DNA from 3 places in the Streptomyces sp. NPDC004629 genome. Region 1 is predicted to be linked to each of the others. Evidence: riboswitches for the same ligand, from Rfam matches in the RefSeq annotation. Region 1 holds a riboswitch; each other region holds the start of a gene.
What was found. A riboswitch is a leader RNA that binds a small molecule or an ion and turns the genes downstream of it on or off. The one in region 1 is predicted to bind thiamine pyrophosphate.
Positions count from the first base shown of each region.

Region 1 (4,455 bases):
AGGGCTATCTCAGAGACGTCACGGCGGGCGTCTTCGCGGCGTTCTACGTGCCGTTCCTCGCCACGTTCGTGGCGATGATGCTGGACGCCGACGACGGCTCGCGCCGCGTTCTGACCTTTCTGATCCTCACGGTCGTCAGCGACACCGGCGCGTACGCGGTCGGCTGGCGCTTCGGCAGGCACAAGCTCGCCCCGCGGATCAGCCCCGGCAAGACCCGCGAAGGGCTGCTCGGCGCGGTGCTGTTCGCGATGGTCGCCGGCGCCCTGTGCATGCAGTTCCTGATCGACGACGGCGCCTGGTGGCAGGGTCTGCTCCTCGGCCTCGCGGTCGCGGCCAGCGCCACCCTCGGCGACCTCGGCGAGTCCATGATCAAGCGGGATCTGGGCATCAAGGACATGGGGACACTGCTCCCCGGTCACGGCGGCATCATGGACCGCCTCGACTCGCTGCTGCCGACGGCGCCCGTGGTGTGGCTGCTGATGGTGCTGTTCGTCGGATCCGCGTGAACGCTCCGCTGACCGGGCGGTGACGGGTCGTCTGTCCGCGGCCGGGTCCTGGCCGGTCGCGCAGTTCCCCGCGCCCCCGTCGGGGCGGGGCGCCGTGCCTCCCTCCACACCGCCGAAGTGGCCACGAGGCCACTCGTGCGACACTGGTCGAGCCATGCCTAAGCCCGGAGAACTTACTTTCGTCGCCCCGCGCGGTGCTCAGCGGCCGCCGCGGCATCTCGCCGATCTGTCGCCCGCCGAACGCAAGGAGGCCGTCGCCGCGATCGGCGAGAAGCCGTTCCGGGCGAAGCAGCTCGCGCAGCACTACTTCGCGCGGTACACGCACGACCCCGAGCAGTGGACCGACATCCCGGCCGCCTCGCGGGACCGGCTGCGCGAGGCGCTGTTCCCCGAGCTGATGACGGTCGTACGGCATCTGTCGACCGACCAGGGCACCACCCGCAAGACCCTGTGGCGGCTGTTCGACGGGACGCTCGTCGAGTCGGTGCTCATGCGCTACCCGGACCGGGTGACCATGTGCATCAGCTCGCAGGCGGGGTGCGGGATGAACTGCCCGTTCTGCGCCACCGGGCAGGCCGGGCTCGACCGGAATCTGTCGACCGCCGAGATCGTGCACCAGATCGTGGACGGCATGCGTTCGCTCAGGGACGGCGAGGTGCCGGGCGGCCCCGCCCGGCTGTCCAACATCGTCTTCATGGGCATGGGCGAGCCGCTCGCCAACTACAAGCGGGTCGTGGGCGCCATCCGGGCCCTCACCGATCCCGAGCCGGACGGGCTCGGGCTGTCCCAGCGCGGCATCACCGTCTCCACCGTCGGACTCGTCCCGGCCATCCACCGGTTCGCCGACGAGGGCTTCAAGTGCCGCCTCGCCATCTCGCTGCACGCGCCCGACGACGAGCTGCGCGACACCCTCGTCCCCGTCAACACGCGGTGGAAGGTGCGCGAGGTGCTCGACGCTGGCTTCGGGTACGCCGCGAGGTCCGGGCGCCGGCTGTCCATCGAGTACGCGCTGATCCGGGACATCAACGACCAGGCGTGGCGCGGCGACCGGCTCGGCCGGCTGCTCAAGGGCAGGCCCGTGCACGTCAACCTGATCCCGCTCAACCCGACGCCCGGCTCCAAGTGGACCGCGTCCAGGCCCGAGGACGAGAAGGCCTTCGTGGCGGCCATCGAGGCGCACGGGGTGCCGGTGACCATCCGGGACACCCGCGGTCAGGAGATCGACGGCGCCTGCGGTCAGCTGGCTGCCACCGAGCGGTAGCCGGACGGTAGTCTGAGGGCGTCCATCACGTCATACCTTCCTATCGTCAAGCTCACCGTCGGAAGCCTCGGCTTTCAAAACCTCGGCTTTCGAACCCTCACATTCCGAAACTTCATATTCCGACAGGGGAGCGCCACAGCGCTGAGAGTGCGGCACACGGGCCGCAGACCCTCCGAACCTCGCCCAGGTCATTCTGGGTAGGGAGATCGGTCCTCACTCAAGCTGTTGCGCCCTGCCCGGACATCCCTCGCGGAGTCCGGGCAGGGCCGCGTCTCTTCCTGGTCAACCCCAGGAGGAATTCAGTTGCACACCAAGACCCTGGTGGCCGCCGCGGCCGGGCTCGCACTGGTCACGCTGTCCGCGTGCGGGTCCACCGGCGACAAGGGCGCCGCGGACTCCAAGACCGTCACCCTCGTCAGCCACGACTCGTGGGCCGTCTCGAAGAACGTCCTCAAGGATTTCGAGGAGCGGTCGGGTTACAGCGTCAAGGTCCTCAAGGACGGCGACGCCGGACAGGCCGTCAACAAGGCGATCCTGACCAAGGACAACCCGCAGGGCGACGTCTTCTTCGGCGTCGACAACACCCTGCTGTCGCGGGCCCTGGACAACGGGCTGTTCCAGCCGTACGAGGCCCGGGGCTCCGACCGGCTGCGGCCCGAGTTCCGGTCCGATACGTCCGGGCACCGGGTCACGCCCATCGACACCGGCGACATCTGCGTCAACTACGACAAGGCGTACTTCGACCGGCACGGGCTGACCCCGCCGCAGACCTTCGACGACCTGGTCGAACCGGCGTACAAGAACCTCCTCGTCACCGAGAACGCCGGCACCTCTTCGCCCGGCCTCGGCTTTCTGCTCGGCACCGCCGCCAGATACGGCGACGGGGGCTGGCCGGAGTACTGGAAGAAGCTCAAGGCCAACGGCGTCAAGGTCGTGGACGGCTGGGAGCAGGCCTACGACGAGGAGTTCTCCGGTTCGGCCGGTGGCCGGAAGGCGGGCGGCGACCGGCCGCTCGTCGTGTCCTACGCCTCCTCGCCGCCCGCCGAGGTCGTCTACGCCGACCCGAAGCCGGCCACCGCGCCCACCGGAGTGGCCGCCGGCACCTGCTTCCGGCAGACCGAGTACGCCGGGCTGCTCACCGGCGCCCGCAACAGCGCGGGCGGCAAGGCGCTGCTGAACTTCCTGATCGGCAAGGAGTTCCAGGAGGACATGCCGCTCAATATGTACGTCTATCCGGTGCGCGCGGACGCGAAGGTGCCGCAGGAGTTCGTGAAGTACGGCCCGCAGGCCAAGGATCCCGAGAACCTGGCGCCCGACCGGATCGCCGCCAACCGTGACCAGTGGGTCAAGTCGTGGACCTCGCTCGTACTGAAGTAGCCGACGCGGCCCCGGGCGGGCGGCGTACGGGGAGCGTGGTGCGGCTCGCGCTGATGGCCGGGCCGGTCGCGTTCTTCGCCGTCTTCTTCGCCTGGCCCGTGGCCGCCATCGTCGCCCGCGGGCTGAAGCCGGACGGAGCCTGGCAGTTGGGGCGGATCACGGACGTCGTGACCCGCTCCGACATCCGGCACGTGCTGTGGTTCACCACCTGGCAGGCGCTCGCCTCCACGGCGCTCACCCTGCTGGTGGCGCTGCCCGGCGCGTATGTCTTCGCGCGCCTCGACTTCCCCGGCAAGCGGGTCCTGCGGGCCGTGGTCACCGTGCCGTTCGTGCTGCCGACCGTCGTGGTCGGCACGGCGTTCCTCGCCCTCGTCGGGCGCGGCGGGCTCCTCGACGACCTGTGGGGCGTTCGGCTGGACACCACGGTGTGGGCGATCCTGCTCGCGCACGTCTTCTTCAACTACGCCGTAGTCGTCCGCACCGTCGGCGGCCTGTGGTCCGGGCTCGACCCGCGCCAGGAGGAGGCGGCGCGGATGCTGGGTGCCGGGCCGCTGACCGCCTGGCGCAAGGTGACCCTGCCGGCGCTGGCCCCGGCGGTGGCCGCCGCCGCGCTGATGGTGTTCCTGTTCACCTTCACCTCCTTCGGCGTGGTGCAGATCCTCGGCGGCCCCACCTTCGCCACGCTCGAAGTGGAGATCTACCGGCAGACGTCCCAGATCTTCGACCTGTCCACGGCCGCGGTCCTCACCCTCGTCCAGTTCGCGGCGGTGGTCGCGGTGCTCGCCGTGCACGCCTGGACGGTACGGCGGCGGGAGAGCGCGCTGCGCCTGGTCGACGCCTCGCTGACGGCGCGCCGGCCGCGCGGAGCGGGCCAGTGGGCACTGCTCGCCGGCGTCCTCGTCACCGTCACGGCGCTCGTCCTGCTGCCGCTCGCGGTGCTGGTGCAGCGCTCCCTCGACGCCCCCGGGCTGCGCTACTACCGGGCCCTGACCCACGAGGACGGCGGCACGTTCCTGGTGGCGCCGATCGCGGCGGTCGGCAACTCCCTGCGGTACGCGGTCGCCGCCACCGCCATCGCGGTGCTGATCGGCTCCCTGGCCGCCGCCGCGCTGTCCCGGCTCCCCCCGTCCCGGCTTCGCCCGACCGGGGGCCTCCCCGTCGCGGACCGGATCGTCCGGGGCTTCGACGCGCTGCTGATGCTGCCGCTCGGCGTCTCGGCCGTGACCGTCGGCTTCGGATTCCTGATCGCCCTCGACGAACCGCCGCTGGATCTGCGGCAGTCCTGGATCCTCGTCCCGCTCGCGCAGGCAC
Region 1 is NZ_JBIALO010000013.1:41,279-45,733, reverse strand. Features, by position in the region: gene ACFYTE_RS21080 (phosphatidate cytidylyltransferase) at 1-506, shown strand, start outside; gene rlmN (23S rRNA (adenine(2503)-C(2))-methyltransferase RlmN) at 661-1,767, shown strand; TPP riboswitch at 1,882-1,989, shown strand; gene ACFYTE_RS21070 (thiamine ABC transporter substrate binding subunit) at 2,071-3,144, shown strand; gene ACFYTE_RS21065 (ABC transporter permease) at 3,198-4,455, shown strand, end outside.

Region 2 (4,455 bases), on a different contig from region 1:
TCGGTCCGCACATGGAGCAGAAGTGGGCCGTCTTGGCGGGTTCGGCCGGAAGCGTCTCGTCATGGAACTCCCGTGCCGTGTCCGGGTCCAGGGCGAGGTTGAACTGGTCTTCCCACCGGAACTCGAAGCGGGCGTCGGACAGCGCGTCGTCCCACTCCTGCGCACCCGGGTGCCCCTTGGCGAGGTCGGCCGCATGGGCGGCGATCTTGTAGGTGATGACGCCGGTCTTGACGTCGTCCCGGTTGGGCAGACCCAAGTGCTCCTTGGGCGTGACGTAGCAGAGCATGGCCGTGCCCCACCAGGCGATCATCGCGGCGCCGATGCCGGAGGTGATGTGGTCGTAGGCCGGAGCGACGTCCGTCGTCAGCGGGCCGAGCGTATAGAACGGAGCTTCATCGCAGATCTCCTGCTGAAGGTCGATGTTCTCCTTGATCTTGTGCATCGGGACGTGTCCCGGGCCCTCGATCATCGTCTGTACATGGAAACGCCCCGCGATCCGGTTGAGTTCCCCGAGCGTGCGCAGTTCCGCGAACTGCGCCTCGTCGTTGGCGTCCGCGATCGAACCGGGACGCAGGCCGTCGCCGAGCGAGTACGTGACGTCGTAGGCGGCGAGGATCTCGCACAGTTCCTCGAAGTTCTCGTACAGGAACGACTCCTTGTGGTGCGCCAGGCACCAGGCGGCCATGATCGATCCGCCGCGCGAGACGATGCCGGTCTTGCGGTTCGCGGTCAGTGGCACGAACGGCAGCCGAACCCCGGCGTGGACCGTCATGTAGTCCACGCCCTGCTCGGCCTGCTCGATGACCGTGTCCTTGTAGATCTCCCAGCTCAGTTCCTCGGCCCTGCCGTCGACCTTCTCCAGTGCCTGGTACAGCGGCACCGTGCCGATGGGCACGGGGGAGTTGCGCAGCACCCACTCGCGGGTGGTGTGGATATTGCGACCGGTGGACAGGTCCATGACCGTATCGGCGCCCCAGCGGGTCGCCCAGGTCATCTTCTCGACCTCCTCCTCGATGGAGGACGTCACCGCCGAGTTGCCGATGTTGGCATTGACCTTCACCAGGAACTGCTTGCCGATGATCATCGGCTCGATCTCCGGGTGGTTGACATTGGCGGGCAGCACGGCCCGTCCAGCGGCGATCTCCTCGCGGACCACCTCGGGAGAAACGTTCTCCCGGACCGCCACGAACTCCATTTCCGCAGTGATCTCGCCCCGCCGCGCATAGGCGAGTTGGGTGACCGCCCCGCCGTCACGGCTCCGACGCGGTTGGCGCGGGCGGCCGGGGAAAACCGCGTCCAGGTTGCGCAGACCGCCGCGCGGCGCGGTGTGCTTGATCCCGTCGTCCTCGGGGCGGACGGGGCGGCCCGCGTACTCCTCCGTGTCACCACGGGCGATGATCCAGTTCTCGCGCAGCGGCAGCAGGCCCCTGCGGACGTCGGTCTCGACGAGCGGATCGGTGTACGGGCCCGAGGTGTCGTAGAGCGTCACCGACTCCCCGTTGGTCAGGTGCACCTGACGGACCGGCACCCGCAGATCGGGGCGCGAGCCCGCGACATACCCCTTGTGCCAGCCGATGGACCGTCCCGCCCCCGCGTCATCGGCGCCATCGGGCCCGTTGACGGATCCGTTCACCGCGTGCTGTGCGGAGGCAGGCGTGCGTATGTCCTTGTTGGTCATGAGACCTACTCCCTACGCCGGCATTACCCGGTAACAGGTTCGGCGGTCGACGCAGCGGTGTCCGTCCATCGGTGCTTCCTGTGAAACATCACTCGTTCCACGTGAAACATCGCGAAGACGGAGGTCAGCGCCCTCTCAGCCCGGTGCTCCGAGCTCCCGCGTGTGCAAAGGTGCCTCCACGCTAGCGTCAATTCGGGCGCGGTGAACAGAGGGCCCCTGTCGTTCTTGCGATGATCGGTCGGTGACCACGATGCAGCAGTCCCCCCACCCCCCGTCCGGGCCACAGCGCAGGCAGGGCTCCGCACAGGGCGGCGGACACGGCCACGAGGGCCACGATTCCGGTGACGGCCACGGGCACGGCCATGGCCACGCGCACAGTCATGGTCATGGCCCCGCGGCGCCCGTCTCCAAGCATCTGCGCAAGGTCATCGCGGCCGTCCTCATCCCGTTCGCCGCGGCGGTCGTCGTCGGGCTCATGGTGCTCTGGCCCGGTGGCGCACCGTCGCACGAGCGCACCGGGGTCGGCTTCGACCGGCAGACGCAGCAGGCCACGGTCACCCAGGTCGTCGCGGTGAGCTGCAAGTCGGTGAACGCCTCGGGGGACACCCCGACCGGTGACACGTCCACCGCCGAGGGCAGCTCCGCACAGCAGCAGGCAACCGGCACCTGCAAAAAGGCCACGATCCGGGTCGACACCGGCAAGGACAAGGGCCGTACGTTCACGGAGATCGTCCAGCCGGACCAGTCACGGCAGTTGCACCAGGGGGAGAAGGTCGTCGTCGCGTACGAGCCGTCGGCACCGAAGGACCTGCAGTACTCGGTCACCGACGTGAACCGGAAGTTCCCCCTGGTGCTGCTCGCCGGCATCTTCGCGCTCGTCGTCGTGGTGGTGGGCCGGCTGCGTGGCGTGATGGCGCTGGTCTCCCTGGCCATCAGCTTCCTGGTGCTGACCCTCTTCATCCTGCCCGCCATTCTCCAGGGCTCGAACCCGCTGGTCGTGGCGGTGGTCGGATCGAGCGCCATCATGCTGATCGCCCTGTACACCTGTCATGGGCTGTCGGCCCGGACCTCGGTGGCGGTGCTCGGCACGCTGGTCTCGCTCCTGCTGATCGGCGTCCTCGGCTCGGGGTTCATCGGCTGGGCGGCGCTGACGGGCAACACGGACGACAACACCGGCCTCATCCACGGGCTGTATCCGGCGATCGACATGAGCGGTCTGCTCCTGGCCGGCGTCATCATCGGTTCGCTGGGCGTCCTGGACGATGTGACGGTGACCCAGACGTCGGCCGTCTGGGAGTTGCACGAGGCCAATCCCTCGATGGGCTGGCGCGGGCTGTACCGGGCGGGCATCCGCATCGGCCGCGACCACATCGCATCCGTCGTCAACACGCTCGTCCTCGCCTATGCCGGTGCCGCGTTGCCGTTGCTGCTGCTCTTCTCGATCGCGCAGAGCAGTGTCGGCACGGTCGCCAACAGCGAACTGGTGGCGGAGGAGATCGTCCGCACCCTGGTGGGCTCCATCGGCCTCGTCGCCTCGGTGCCCGTCACCACGGCGCTGGCGGCCCTGGTGGTGTCGGCCGACCGGCCGGGGCGGCAGTCAGCGGCCCCCACGGGGGCGGCCCAACCCCCCGCGGGGGCGGGGCAACCCACCGTGGCACGGGGCGGCCGGGGCAGGCGCCGCAAGCGGTGACGCCCCGCACGGCGGACACAGAGGAGCCTGCAGAAAGGAGCCTGCGGAAGGCCGGAACGGACAAGGAGAAGCGTTCCTGCACAATCCGGTGCGGCACGGTCGGGCGGACTCTGCGACGCAGGACGCCTCAGCCGGCGCTCTGCTCCTCGGCCAGGATGCGGTCCAGGGCCTCGTCGAGATGAGCGTCGAAATCGGCCAGCGCCCCCTCCTGGCCCAGCGGCACCAGCTTGTCCGTACGGTCCAGGAACGCCACCAGCGGTGGCGTCGAGGAGCGGAACATGGCCTGATCGCCGCCGACCTGAAGCCGGATCAGCACCTCGCCCAGAACGTCGGGATCGCTGGGCGCGATGTGCACATCCCCGTCCCCGCAGGGTCTGCCCACGCCGTCGACCAGCAACTCCCGCCCGAAGGCCCAGGTCACCGGGGCGTCCCCGGGCAGATGGAAGGTCAGCCGTACGGCATAGGGATCACAGGTCTCGTACCGCAGCTCCACCGGAATGCGGAAAGAGAGCTCCTCGGACACGAGAAAGCTCATCATGACCTCTGCCTGTACGGACTCGCGCATCGCCTACCCCGTCGTGTAACGCCGACCGGCCTCGAATGACCCCACTGCCACTGAGGGCATCTTGCTGAACGTATGCGACAGATCACAAGGAGTGAGTTTTCAGATACTGATAGAGAGCGCGAGCGCCCCGAGATGCCGTCCGATCCCGGCCTGCAGTCGCTCCACCGCGGGCAGCAGCCGGTCGGCCTGGCGGGCGGGCATCGAGAGGGCCATCGTTGCCGCCGTGGTGCCGACCGTGATCGGGACGGCGGCGCAGACCGTGCCCAGTGCGTACTCCTGCCGCTCCGTCACCGGTTCCATCCGCCCCATCCGCTCCAGACGCCGCAGCAGGCTGTGGTCGTCACGCACGGTGTACGGGGTGAGGGACTGCACCGGGTAGCGGTCGAGGTGGTCGCGGCGCGCCGCGTCGTCCATTTGGGACAGCAGGCACTGGCCGATCGCGTGCGCGTGCCCGGTCTCGCGGAAGTCGGCCCACTCCTCGACCGCCGGGTTGCCCGGAGTGTCGGAGACGCACACGACGTC
Region 2 is NZ_JBIALO010000003.1:179,656-184,110, reverse strand. Features, by position in the region: gene thiC (phosphomethylpyrimidine synthase ThiC) at 1-1,678, opposite strand, end outside; TPP riboswitch at 1,671-1,848, opposite strand; gene ACFYTE_RS06115 (YibE/F family protein) at 1,929-3,368, shown strand; gene ACFYTE_RS06110 (SsgA family sporulation/cell division regulator) at 3,496-3,933, opposite strand; gene ACFYTE_RS06105 (IclR family transcriptional regulator) at 4,033-4,455, opposite strand, start outside.
Region 2: linked by a shared signal. The riboswitch ahead of thiC (phosphomethylpyrimidine synthase ThiC) and the one ahead of ACFYTE_RS21070 (thiamine ABC transporter substrate binding subunit) in region 1 are both predicted to bind thiamine pyrophosphate.

Region 3 (4,455 bases), on a different contig from region 1:
ATCTTTGCGTCAATCTCGGTCACGGAACCAGCGTGCCATCCCGGACTGACAGTCGGAAGCCGGGCCCGTCCGACCTGGGGTGTCCGTGCGTCACGCGGTGGCCTCCTTGAGGGGCCGCGCGGGGTCCGCGAGCAGCTCCGGAGCCATCGGCGCGCCCGCCTCGATCAGCCGCCGTCCCTGCGCCAGGTCACGCGGACGGCCCACGGCCAGCAGAGCGACCAGCCGGTCCGCGCGCAGCCAGCAGACGGTCCAGGCGGGCCCCGTGGGGTCCCCGCGCCACAGCAGCGTGTCGGCCGCAGGGTGGTGGCCGACGTACTGCACGAAGCGGCCGAACTGCTCGGACCAGAAGTACGGCACCGGGTCGTAGACCGCCGGGGCCTCGCCGATGATGTTCGCGGCGACCGTGCGCGGCCCCTGGAGGGCGTTGTCCCAGTGGTGCACGAGCAGCCGCTCGCCATAGCGGGCCGAGGGGAAGGATGCGCAGTCGCCGACCGCGTACACATCCGGCACGGAGGCGCGCAGGTAGGCATCGGCCACGACCTCACGGGCGGCGCCCAGTTCGATGCCGGAGCCGGCCAGCCAGCCGGTGGCGGGGCGCGCGCCGATGCCGACGACCACGGCGCCCGCGGGCAGCCGCGAGCCGTCGGCGAGCAGCACCGCGCCGGGCTCGACGCTCGCCACGCGCGCGTTGGTGCGCAGTTCGGTGCCGCTGTCCGCGTACCAGGCGGTCATCGGCGCCGCGACCTCGGCCGGGAGCGCGCCCGCGAGCGGGCGGTCGGCGGCCTCGACCACCGTGACCGCGCAGCCCGCCTCGCGGGCCGCCGTGGCGAACTCGGCGCCGATCCAGCCCGCGCCGACGACCACGATGTCGTGCTGCCGGGCGAGCACGGGCCGCAGCCGCTGGGCGTCGTCCAGGGTGCGCAGCAGATGCACACCGGGGACGCCCTCGGCGCCGGGCAGCCGAATCGGTTCGGCGCCGGTGGCGAGGACCAGGACGTCGTACGGCACGGGTCCGGCCGCGGTGTCCAGCTCGTGCTCGCCGGGGCGTACACCAAGTGCCTCGCGGCCCAGTTCGAGATCGATGCCGAGCGCCGCGAAGTCGACCTCGAAGGCGGAGCCCTCGGCCCTGCCGAGCAGCACGGCCTTGGACAGCGGCGGCCGGTCGTAGGGCTGGTGGGGTTCGGCGCCGACCAGGGTGATCGTGCCCCGGTGGCCCTGTTCGCGCAGGGCGACCGCGGTCTGCACCCCGGCCATGCCCGCGCCGACGACGACCACGCGCCGCCCCGGTGCCGGGCTGGGTTGCTGCGTCTGCTCGCTCACGTGATCACCATAGTCAACTGACGATTTGCCAGTCAGGGGGCGTGCTGGGTGACCTGTTGCACAACGGGATCACCGGTGCACGCCGGGGTCCGCGCGACCTGTTCGACCACGCTCGTCCCGCTGCCCGCCTGCGATTCCCACTCCCACGTCTCCGTGAGCCGCACCCGGCCGTCGGGCAGCTCGCCGACGGTCGACACGCAGTGCCCGGAGGACGTGCCGCCATCATGCTTGAGCTGGACGTACCGGAAGTCCAGCCGATCGCCGCGGCGGATGCCGACGAGATACCCGCGCACGATGTCGCCGCCGGCGTACTCGGCCCAGATCTCGCCGTTTTTCTCGTGGTACGTGAACCGGGTGCTGGTACCCACCTGACCTGGGGCCTGGTCCGTGACGGGGGCGAGGACGAGACCGTCGAGCGAGCGGGCCATGAACGGAGGCTCCCTTACTGAGGCGGGCGGCGGCGGGCTAGGGTGGCCACCGTACAAGCACTCGCGGGAGCCCGGACGCACCGGGCTGAGAGGGAGGCTGGCGGCCTCCGACCGTACGAACCTGATCCGGGTCATGCCGGCGAAGGGAGGGGCTGGACGCCCATGTCGTCACGTACGTCGGACGTTCTCGTCATCGGGGGCGGAATCATCGGCCTGGTCACGGCCTGGCGGGCCGCGCAGCGCGGGTTCGCCACCGCCGTCGTGGACCCCGAGCCGGGCGGCGGTGCCGCACAGGTCGCGGCCGGGATGCTGGCCGCGGTCACCGAACTGCACCACGGCGAGCAGACACTGCTCGGCCTGAACCTGGCCTCGGCCCGCCGCTACCCGGACTTCACGGCCGAGCTGACCGAACTGACCGGCCTCGACCTCGGCTACCGCCGGTGCGGAACGCTCGCCGTCGCGCTGGACGCCGACGACCGGGCGCACCTGCGCGACCTGCACGCGTTGCAGCAGCGCTCCGGGCTGGAGTCCGAGTGGCTGTCCGGCCGGGAGTGCCGCCGCCTGGAACCGATGCTCGCGCCCGGCGTGCGGGGCGGGCTGCGGGTGGACGCCGACCACCAGATCGACCCGCGCCGGCTGGCCGCCGCGCTGCTCACGGCGTGCGAACGGGCGGGCGTGGTCCTGCACCGCGCGTGGGCGGAGCGCTGCACGGTGCGCCGGGCCCGGGCCGTCGGGGTGACCACCGCGGACGGCACGGAGCTGGGCGCGGACCGGGTGGTGCTCGCGGCCGGCAGCCTGAGCGGACGGCTGCCGGGCCTGCCGCAGGACGTGCTGCCGCCGGTGCGGCCGGTGAAGGGGCAGGTGCTGCGGCTGACCGTGCCGAAGCGGTACGCGCCGTTCCTGAGCCGCACCGTGCGGGCCGTGGTGCGCGGCAGCCAGGTGTACCTGGTGCCGCGGGAGAACAGCGAGCTGGTCGTCGGGGCGACCAGCGAGGAGCTGGGCTGGGACACCACGGTGACCGCGGGCGGCGTGTACGAGCTGCTGCGGGACGCGCACGAGCTGATACCGGGGATCACCGAGCTGCCGCTGACCGAGACCCGGGCCGGGCTGCGGCCCGGGTCCCCGGACAACGCGCCGCTGCTCGGCCCGACCGCGCTCGACGGGCTGCTCGTGGCCACCGGGCACTATCGCAACGGCGTGCTGCTCACCCCGGTCACCGGGGACGTCATGGCGCACGCCCTCACCACCGGGGACCTCCCCGAGGAGGCCCGTCCCTTCACGCCCGCGCGCTTCGGCGCCCCCGCCCGCACGGAGCAGCCCGCATGATCATCTCTGTCAACGGGGAGCGCCGGGAGATCGCGCCCGGTACGGCTCTCGACACCGTCGTCCAGACCCTCACCACCGCGCCCGGCGGGGTGGCCGCGGCCCTCAACGAAACCGTCGTCCCGCGCGCCCAGTGGCCGTCCACCGCCCTCAGCGAGGGCGACCGCGTCGAAGTCCTCACCGCCGTCCAAGGAGGCTGAGCCATGGCCGACGATCCCTTCGTCCTCGGCGGTACGTCCTTCACGTCCCGGTTGATCATGGGTACGGGCGGTGCGCCCAGCCTCGATGTGCTGGAGCGGGCGCTGGTCGCCTCCGGCACGGAGCTGACGACCGTGGCGATGCGGCGGGTCGACCCCGATGTGCACGGATCCGTGCTGTCGGTGCTGGAACGGCTCGGCATCCGGGTGCTGCCGAACACCGCGGGCTGCTTCACCGCGGGCGAGGCGGTGCTGACCGCACGGCTGGCCCGTGAAGCGCTCGGCACGGATCTGGTCAAGCTGGAGGTGATCGCCGACGAGCGCACCCTGCTGCCGGATCCGATCGAGTTGCTGGACGCGGCGGAGACCCTGGTCGACGACGGGTTCACGGTGCTGCCGTACACGAACGACGACCCCGTGCTGGCGCGGAAGCTGGAGGATGTGGGGTGCGCGGCGGTGATGCCGCTCGGCTCGCCGATCGGTTCGGGGCTCGGTATCCGCAACCCGCACAACTTCCAGCTGATCGTGGAGCACGCGCGTGTACCGGTGATTCTGGACGCGGGTGCCGGTACGGCGTCCGATGTCGCGCTGGCGATGGAACTCGGGTGCGCGGGGGTGATGCTGGCGTCGGCCGTCACCCGGGCGCAGCAACCGGAGCGGATGGCTGCCGCCATGCGGCACGGGGTGGACGCGGGGCGGTTGGCGCGGCTGGCGGGGCGGATTCCTCGGCGGCATTTCGCCACGGCGTCGTCTCCTGCGGAGGGCTTGGCCGTGCTTGATCCGGAGCGGCCTGCGTTCTGAGGGGGCGTGGGTCGGGCGCCGTCCCTTGTGGGGGTGCGGGAGGGTTGGCGGGTGCGGGTGGGTGGGGGTGCGGGTCGGGTGCTCTCCCACCCGCGCACCGCCCGTTTGCTGTCGGCCGAGCGGTGGACGTCTCCTGTGGGGGCTGAGCGCCGTCGGCGGGTGCGGGTGCGGATCTCTTGCGGGGCGGCGTTGTCGGTGGGGGTGCGTTACAGGTCGGCTGCAGTCCTGGGGGATCTTGGTGGAAGCAGGAGGGCTGTCGGTGGCTGCTCGTAAACTCACCAGCGTGGATACGACCCTTCAGGACCCTCTCGTCGGACAGGTGCTCGACGGCCGTTATCGCGTCGAGGCCCGGATCGCGGTCGGCGGGATGGCCACGGTCTACCGGG
Region 3 is NZ_JBIALO010000041.1:59,178-63,632, forward strand. Features, by position in the region: gene ACFYTE_RS37980 (Rv2175c family DNA-binding protein) at 1-23, opposite strand, end outside; gene ACFYTE_RS37985 (NAD(P)/FAD-dependent oxidoreductase) at 91-1,320, opposite strand; gene ACFYTE_RS37990 (hypothetical protein) at 1,353-1,748, opposite strand; TPP riboswitch at 1,802-1,913, shown strand; gene thiO (glycine oxidase ThiO) at 1,911-3,074, shown strand; gene thiS (sulfur carrier protein ThiS) at 3,071-3,271, shown strand; gene ACFYTE_RS38005 (thiazole synthase) at 3,275-4,069, shown strand; gene pknB (Stk1 family PASTA domain-containing Ser/Thr kinase) at 4,353-4,455, shown strand, end outside.
Region 3: linked by a shared signal. The riboswitch ahead of thiO (glycine oxidase ThiO) and the one ahead of ACFYTE_RS21070 (thiamine ABC transporter substrate binding subunit) in region 1 are both predicted to bind thiamine pyrophosphate.